2 regions of the Kocuria sp. GQ42 genome follow, and region 2 is predicted to be linked to the other one. Evidence: riboswitches for the same ligand, from Rfam matches in the RefSeq annotation. Region 2 holds a riboswitch; the other holds the start of a gene.
The links. A riboswitch is a leader RNA that binds a small molecule or an ion and turns the genes downstream of it on or off. The one in region 2 is predicted to bind S-adenosylmethionine.

Region 1 (3,781 bases), on a different contig from region 2:
CTCCTCGCGCGACATCTCGTGCCGCCCGGCCGGGGCGGAGGATGGGTGCGCCATGGGATCTCCAGGGAATCGGGGACGGCGACGTCCGCGGCGGAACCGAACGCATCATGACCGAACGTTCGGTATTGCATGGTGATACTACGGGCGGAAGTGACGCCTGTCACCCTCCGTACGGAATAATCAAACCATGTACCACCAATGTGACACAGACCACCGGGGATGGAAACCGCCGGGCCCGGCCCTCGCAGGAGGACCGGGCCCGGCGGCGCGGCAGCGGACGTCGAGGACGTCGGGGTCGGCGGCTCAGCGGTAGAGCCGCTCCGTGGCCAGGCGCGCTCCCTCGACGAGGGACTCGAGCTTGGCCCAGGCGATCTGCGGGTGCAGGCGCCCGCCCAGACCGCAGTCGGTCGACGCGACGACGTTCTCGCGGCCCACGACCGAGGCGAACTGCTCGATCCGGTCGGCCACCAGCTCCGGGTGCTCCACCACGTTCGTCGAGTGGGAGACCACACCCGGGATGATCACGCGGCCCTCGGGCAGCGCGTGGTCCTTCCAGACCTTCCACTCGTGGGCGTGCCGGGCGGAGGCGCCCTCGAAGGTGTAGCCGCCGGCGTTGATGGTCAGCATCAGGTCCACGAGGTGCTTCAGCTCGAGGTCCGTGGTGTGCGGGCCGTGCCAGGAGCCCCAGCACAGGTGGAAGCGGACCTGCTCCTCGGGGATCCCCCGCAGCGCGTGGTTGAGCGCCTCGACGCGCAGCCGCGTGAACGCCAGGTAGTCCTCGACCGTGGGCTCGGGGTTGATCTGGTCCCAGGACTCCGCGATGGACGGGTCGTCGATCTGCACGATCAGCCCGGCGTCCGTGATCGCCAGGTACTCCTCGCGCATCGCGTCGGCGCACGCGTAGACGAGCTCCTCGTCGGTCTTGTAGTACTCGTTGGTCACGCGCGCCGCGGAGCCGGGGGAGAGGGCGGCCACGAATCCGGTCCGCGCCCCGGTGGCCGCCATGGCCGCCCTGAGGTTGCGGACGTCCGAGGCCACCGCCTCCTGGCCGGTGTAGGTCAGCGGCCCGGTGATCTTGGGCTGCGTGGTCGAGGAGCGCCCGGTGAGGATGCCCGACGACGGGTCCTCGTACGCCTCCCGGAAGCGCTCGCGGTCCCGGCGGTCCGGGAAGCTCGTGAGCACGATGTGGCCGGGCGAGGATCGCCTCTTCTCCGTGGACGCCCAGCGGTCCTCGTCGGTCGGGGTGAGCCCGCCGAGGCGGGAGAAGGAGTAGTTCCACCAGGCGCCGTAGTCGACCGCGCTGGACATGGTGTGCCCGTACTCGCCGTCGTTGACGACGTCCACGCCGATCTCGCGCTGCCGGCGCACCACGTCCTCGACGCCCACGGCGAGCTCGCCGGTGAGCTGCTCGAACGTGATGGCGCCCTCGGCGTGCCGCCGGTTGGCCTCGAGCAGCCGCGCGGTGCGCGGCAGGGAGCCCACGTGGGTGGTCTGCACGTGGTCGGTGTTCTGCATGGTCATGCGTGTCCTCCTGAGGATCTGCGGGAAGGTCGGGGGCCGGTCAGGACCAGAGCCGGCGGGAGGCGAGCTCGGCCCCGCGGGCGAGGGCCTCGAGCTTCGCCGCGGCGATCTGCGGGTGGATCCGCCCGCCCAGGCCGCAGTCGGTCGAGGCGGTGACGTTCTCGCGGCCCACCTGGCGGGCGAAGCGCTCGATCCGGTCGGCCACCAGCTCCGGGTGCTCCACCACGTTCGTGGCGTGGGAGACGATCCCCGGGATGATGACCTTGCCCTCGGGCAGCTCGTGGTCCTGCCAGACCTTCCACTCGTGCTCGTGCCGGGCGTTGGCGGCCTCGAAGCTGTAGCCGCCGGCCCTGATGGAGAGCATGAGCTCCACCAGGTGCTCGAACCCGAGGTCCGTGGTGTGCGGGCCGTGCCAGGAGCCCCAGCACAGGTGGAAGCGGACCTGCTCCTCCGGGATGCCCTCGAGGGCGTAGTTGAGGGCCTCGACCCGCTTGCGGGTGAACGCGAGGTAGTCCTCCACGCCGGGCTCGGGGTTGACCTGGTCCCAGTTCTCCGCGATGGAGGGGTCGTCGATCTGCACGATCAGCCCGGCGTCGGTGATCGCCCGGTACTCCTCGCGCATCACCTCGGCGCAGGCGGTCAGCACCTCGTCCTCGTCCGCGTAGTGGGTGTTCTCCAGCCGGGCGCACGAGCCCGGGGACAGCGCGGCGAGGTAGCCCTCGCTCGCGCCCGTGGCCTGCAGCCCGGCCTTGAGGTTGCGGATGTCCGCCTCCAGCGCCGCGTGGCCCGTGTACTCCAGCTTCCCGGTGATCCTGGGGAACGGCGCCTGCTTGCCCGTGGTGATGCCCGAGGCGGGGTCCGTGTACGCCTCGTGGAACAGCCGGCGGTCCCGGCGGTCCCCGAAGCTCGTCAGGACCACCCTGCCCGGCGAGGAGCGCTGCGGCTCCTGCTCCCACAGGTCCACGTCGCCGGGGGTCAGGCCCGAGATCCGGGCGAAGATGTAGTGCCACCACGCGCCGTAGTCGACCTCCGCGGCCATGACGTGGCCGTACTCGCCGTCGTTGACCACGTCGATCCCGAGCTCGGCCTGCCGGCGGACCACGTCGACCACCGAGTCCTGCAGGAGCCGGTCGTACTCCGCCCCCGGGACGGCGCCCTTCGCCCGGTTGGCCTCGAGCAGTGCCGGGGTGCGCGGGAGGGATCCGGCGTGGGTCGTGCGGATGCGGTCGGCGCTTCGCAGCATGGGTCGTGCGTCCTTTCCATCGGTCCTGGCGGTAGCACCGGAGGCGGGACGGGGATGCCGTCGCCCGGGTTGCTGCGGCGTCGTCGAGCCAGATCTCTCGGCCGCTCTGGATGGTGACCCTGTCATCCAAGCGCACCCGTGCGCGCTGCGCCATTCGGCGCCCGGATGACGGACATGACGCCGTGTGACGCGACCCGGCGCGCACTCCCGGGAGGAGCTGTCCTTCGCGAACATGGCCTGGATCACATACCGTGGCGGTGATCCGTGCCCCCTCACCCCGCGGGCACGACGGACCAGAGGAAGGACCCCCATGTCCCAGACGCCCCAGCAGCAGGACCTCGAGGGCCGCACGGCGCTCGTCACCGGTGGCGCGAGCGGCATCGGCCTGGCCGCCGCGCGGGCCCTCGCCGGCTCCGGCGCGCACGTGGTCGTGGCCGACGTCGACGAGGCCGGGGCGCAGTGCGTCGCGGACGAACTCGGCGGCCGCGCGTGGGCCGTCGACCTGCTCGACACCGCGGCGCTCGCCGAGCTGAGCCTCGAGGTCGACGTGCTGGTCAACAACGCCGGCATCCAGAAGGTCGCCCCCCTCCAGGAGTTCGACCCCGCGGACTTCCACCGGATCCTGGTGCTGATGCTGGAGTCCCCGTTCCTGCTGGTGCGCGCCGCGCTGCCGCACATGTACGAGCGGGGCTGGGGGCGCGTCATCAACGTCTCCTCCGTGCACGGGCTGCGGGCGTCCCCCTACAAGAGCGCCTACGTCTCGGCGAAGCACGGCCTGGAGGGGCTGTCCAAGACCGTCGCGGTGGAGGGCGCGGCGCACGGGGTGACGAGCAACTGCATCAACCCCGGCTACGTGCGCACCCCGCTCGTCGAGAAGCAGATCGCCGACCAGGCGAGGGTGCACGGGATCCCCGAGTCCGAGGTGGTGGAGCGGATCATGCTCGGCGAGACGCCGATCAAGAAGCTCGTGGACCCGGAGGACGTCGGCAGCCTGGTCGCGTGGCTGGCCGGACCGCA
Region 2 (3,781 bases):
TGGACGGTGCCCGTGCTGCTGCTCTCGGCCGTGCGCCACGCCCTGGTCGAGGAGGTCGTCGTGGTCGCGTTCCTGACCGACCGGCTGACCCGCATCGGGTGGAGCTGGCCGGTGGTGCTGGTGGTCACGGCCCTGTTCCGCGGCAGCTACCACCTCTACCAGGGGATCGGGCCCTTCCTCGGCAACGTGGTGATGGGCCTCGTCTTCGCGGAGCTCTACCGGCGCACCGGCCGGGTGACGCCCCTCGTCGTCGCGCACTTCCTGCTGGACGCCGTCGGCTTCCTCGGGGCCGCCCGGCTGCTGGGCTGAGCCCCGCCCCACGGTGCCCGGGCTCAGATGGTGACGGCGCCGTCCGGGGTGCTGAACGTGACGGAGAGCACCCCGGGGGTGCCGTCCGGATAGCGCCAGTCGACCTCGAGGTCCTCGAGCGCGGTCTCGACGGGGGCGCCCAGCCACTCGGTGACCCGCTCCGGGGCTCCGGCGATGGCCATCCCCGCGAGCCCGACGTCCGTGATCCGCGCCTGGGACGGGTGCATCTCCGGGGCGGAGTCGAAGTGGATCATGAACGGCAGCTGCGGATCGGCGATCAGGCCCTTGACACCGATCTGGTGCCACTCCAGGCACCGGCCGTCCGGGAACACCCGGTGGCCGGGCACGGAGCGGCGCCCCAGGCGCTGCTCGAAGGGGGCGAGGTCCTCGACCTCCACGACCCAGCCCAGCCAGCCGCCGCCGGCGGCGGACCGCGCGCGCACGGCCTGCCCGAAGGGCGCCTTCTCCGCCGCCGGGTGCTGGAGGACCTCGACGACCTCCACGTACTGGTGGTTCGTGAGCGGCAGGATCATGTTGCGGGTGCCGAAGCGGGGGTGCACCCCGCCCTTGACCGGTTCGATCCCGAGCTGGTCGGCGATGCGCTCGGTGGTGGCCTCCAGGCCCTCCGGGCGGCAGGCGTAGGACACGTGGTCGACTCTCATGGGCACATCGTGGCACCCTGTGAGTTTCGTCTCCAAATCGGTCCGCGACGCGCCGGGCACCGTGCGGGCGACACCCCTGCCGGAGCGTCACGCCCGGCCCCGGCTTGACGCCGCGCGGCCCTGATCCGGAGAATGCTGTCCAGGTCATGAGCGCCAGCGTCCAAGCCCCAGCTAGCTGGCCGGCAACCCTCCACCGCGGTGGGGTGCCCTGGGTGAAGACCAGGCTCCTCGCGACCGGCGAGCGAGCAAGCGCGGGTCCCCGGCGCCCGGCCGTTCCCGGCCGCACCGCCTCGGCCGGGACGGGACCCCTGAGATCCACAAGGAGTCCCACGGCATGTCCGATCTCCCCGCCTCCAGCACCGACGCCTCCGCCGCCCGCACCGACGTGGCCGCGGCCGAGCGCCCCACCCCCGAGAACCCCGGGGGCTGGGCCTTCGAGACCCGGCAGATCCACGCGGGGCAGAGCCCCGACCCGGTCACCGGCTCCCGCGCCCTGCCGATCCACCAGACCACGTCCTTCGTCTTCCCCGACGCCCAGGCCGCCGCCGACCGCTTCGCGCTCGCCGAGCTCGGCCCGATCTACACGCGGATCGGCAACCCGACCACGGAGGTCGTGGAGAACCGGATCGCCGCCCTGGAGGGCGGCGTGGGTGCCCTCATGCTCAGCGCGGGGCAGTCGGCGACGACGTTCGCCGTGCTCAACGTCGCCGGCGCGGGCGACCACCTCGTGGCCAGCCCCAGCCTGTACGGCGGGACCTACAACCTCTTCAAGTTCACGCTGCCCAAGCTCGGCATCGAGACCACCTTCGTCTCCGACCCCGACGATCCCGAGGCGTGGCGGCGGGCGGTCCGGCCGAACACGAAGGCCTTCTTCGCCGAGACGATCCCGAACCCGCGCAACGACGTCCTCGACATCGAGACGGTCTCCGGGATCGCCCACGACCACGAGGTCCCGCTCATCGTGGACAACACCGTGGCGACCCCCTACCTCATCCAGCCCCTGCGCTGGGGCGCGGACGTCGTGGTGCACTCGGCCACCAAGTTCCTCGGCGGGCACGGCACCGCCATCGGCGGCGTGATCGTGGACTCCGGGGCCTTCGACTACGGCCGCTACCCGGATCGCTTCCCCGGCTTCAACCAGCCGGACGAGTCCTACGGCGGTCTCGTCTACGCCGAGGCCCTGGGCGCCGAGGGGCCCTTCGGCGTCAACCTGTCCTACATCCTCAAGGCCAGGGTGCAGCTGCTGCGCGACCTCGGCTCGGCGATCTCCCCGTTCAACGCGTTCCTCATCGAGCAGGGCATCGAGACGCTGTCCCTGCGGATGGAGCGGCACGTGGCCAACGCCGGGACGGTGGCCCGCTGGCTCGAGGCCCGCGAGGACGTGCGCTCGGTGTCCTGGGCCGGGCTGGAGTCCTCCCCGTGGCACGAGCGGGCGCAGAAGTACGCGCCCCGGGGCGCCGGGTCGATCCTGGGCTTCGTCCTCGACGGCGGCCGGGAGGCCGGGGCCGCCTTCGTGGACGCCCTGACCCTGCACTCGAACGTCGCCAACATCGGCGACGTGCGCTCCCTGGTGATCCACCCCGCGTCCACCACGCACAGCCAGCTCCTGCCCGAGGAGCAGCTGGCCGCCGGCGTGGAGCCCGGCTTCGTGCGCCTGTCCGTGGGCCTGGAGCACATCGACGACATCCTGGCGGACCTGGAGCAGGGCTTCGCCGCGGCCGCGGCCGCGCAGGGAGGACAGGAGTGACCGTGACGGTCGTGAGGGGCTCCGGCGCCGGGACCGCCGTCCGCGAGGACGGCGTGCCGCGGATCGCCGGGATCGGCGAGCTCGAGCTCGAGTCGGGCTTCCGGCTGCCCGACGTCCGGATCGCCTACGAGACGTGGGGGACGCTCGCCCCGGACGCCTCCAACGCGGTGCTCGTCGAGCACGCCCTCACCGGGGACACCCACGTGGCGGCCGGCCGGGCCCGCCCCGGCGCCCCCGAGGCCGAGCGGCGCGCGGCCGAGAGCGGCGGCTGGTGGGAGGGCCTGATCGGCCCCGGCGCCGCCATCGACACGGACCGGTGGTTCGTGGTCTGCACCAACATCGTGGGCGGCTGCTACGGGTCCACGGGCCCGGCGACCCCCGCGCCGCCGAGCGTGGACCCCGAGGGCCGCCCCTGGGGCTCCCGCTTCCCGCTCATCACCGTCCGGGACTCCGTGCACGCCGAGGCGGCGCTGGCCGATGCCCTCGGCATCGACGCCTGGCGCCTGGTCATCGGCGGCTCCATGGGCGGGGCCCGCGCCCTGGAGTGGGCCGTGACCCACCCGGACCGTGTCCGGGCGTGCGCGGTGGTCGCCGCGTGCGCCCAGTCCAGCGCCGAGCAGCTCGCGTGGGGCCAGGCGCAGAACCTCGCGATCCGCCAGGACCCGCACTTCCGCGGCGGGGACTACTACGACGGCCCGCCGCCCGTCACGGGCCTGGGACTGGCCCGGCGGATCGCCCACATCACCTACCGCTCGGCCGACGAGCTGCACCACCGGTTCGGGCGCTCGCCGCAGGCCGAGGAGCAGGTCATCGACACGCACGCCGGCGGGCGGGGGCGCTACCAGGTGGAGAGCTACCTCGACCACCAGGCGTCCAAGCTGGCGGGCCGCTTCGACGCCAACAGCTACCTCGCCGTCAACGAGACGCTCATGTCCCACGACGTCGCCCGGGACCGCGGGACGCTCGAGGAGGCGCTGTCCGTGACCTCGTGCGAGTGGCTCGTGGCGGCGGTGGACTCCGACCGGCTCTACCTGCCCCGTGAGTCCGACGTCCTGGCCGCCGC

Region 1: it holds a riboswitch for S-adenosylmethionine, as region 2 does, so the genes downstream of both, AC6CH6_RS15370 (cobalamin-independent methionine synthase II family protein) here and AC6CH6_RS07340 (bifunctional o-acetylhomoserine/o-acetylserine sulfhydrylase) in region 2, are expected to answer to the same signal.

The regions. Positions count from the first base shown of each region.
Region 1 covers NZ_JCAXEN010000007.1:262,690-266,470, reverse strand. Annotated here, with positions in the region: gene AC6CH6_RS15380 (MFS transporter) at 1-54, opposite strand, end outside; gene AC6CH6_RS15375 (cobalamin-independent methionine synthase II family protein) at 304-1,521, opposite strand; gene AC6CH6_RS15370 (cobalamin-independent methionine synthase II family protein) at 1,562-2,764, opposite strand; SAM riboswitch class I at 2,778-2,881, opposite strand; gene AC6CH6_RS15365 (3-hydroxybutyrate dehydrogenase) at 3,075-3,781, shown strand, end outside.
Region 2 covers NZ_JCAXEN010000002.1:414,073-417,853, forward strand. Annotated here, with positions in the region: gene AC6CH6_RS07330 (CPBP family intramembrane glutamic endopeptidase) at 1-309, shown strand, start outside; gene AC6CH6_RS07335 (VOC family protein) at 333-971, opposite strand; SAM riboswitch class IV at 1,114-1,229, shown strand; gene AC6CH6_RS07340 (bifunctional o-acetylhomoserine/o-acetylserine sulfhydrylase) at 1,306-2,718, shown strand; gene metX (homoserine O-acetyltransferase MetX) at 2,715-3,781, shown strand, end outside.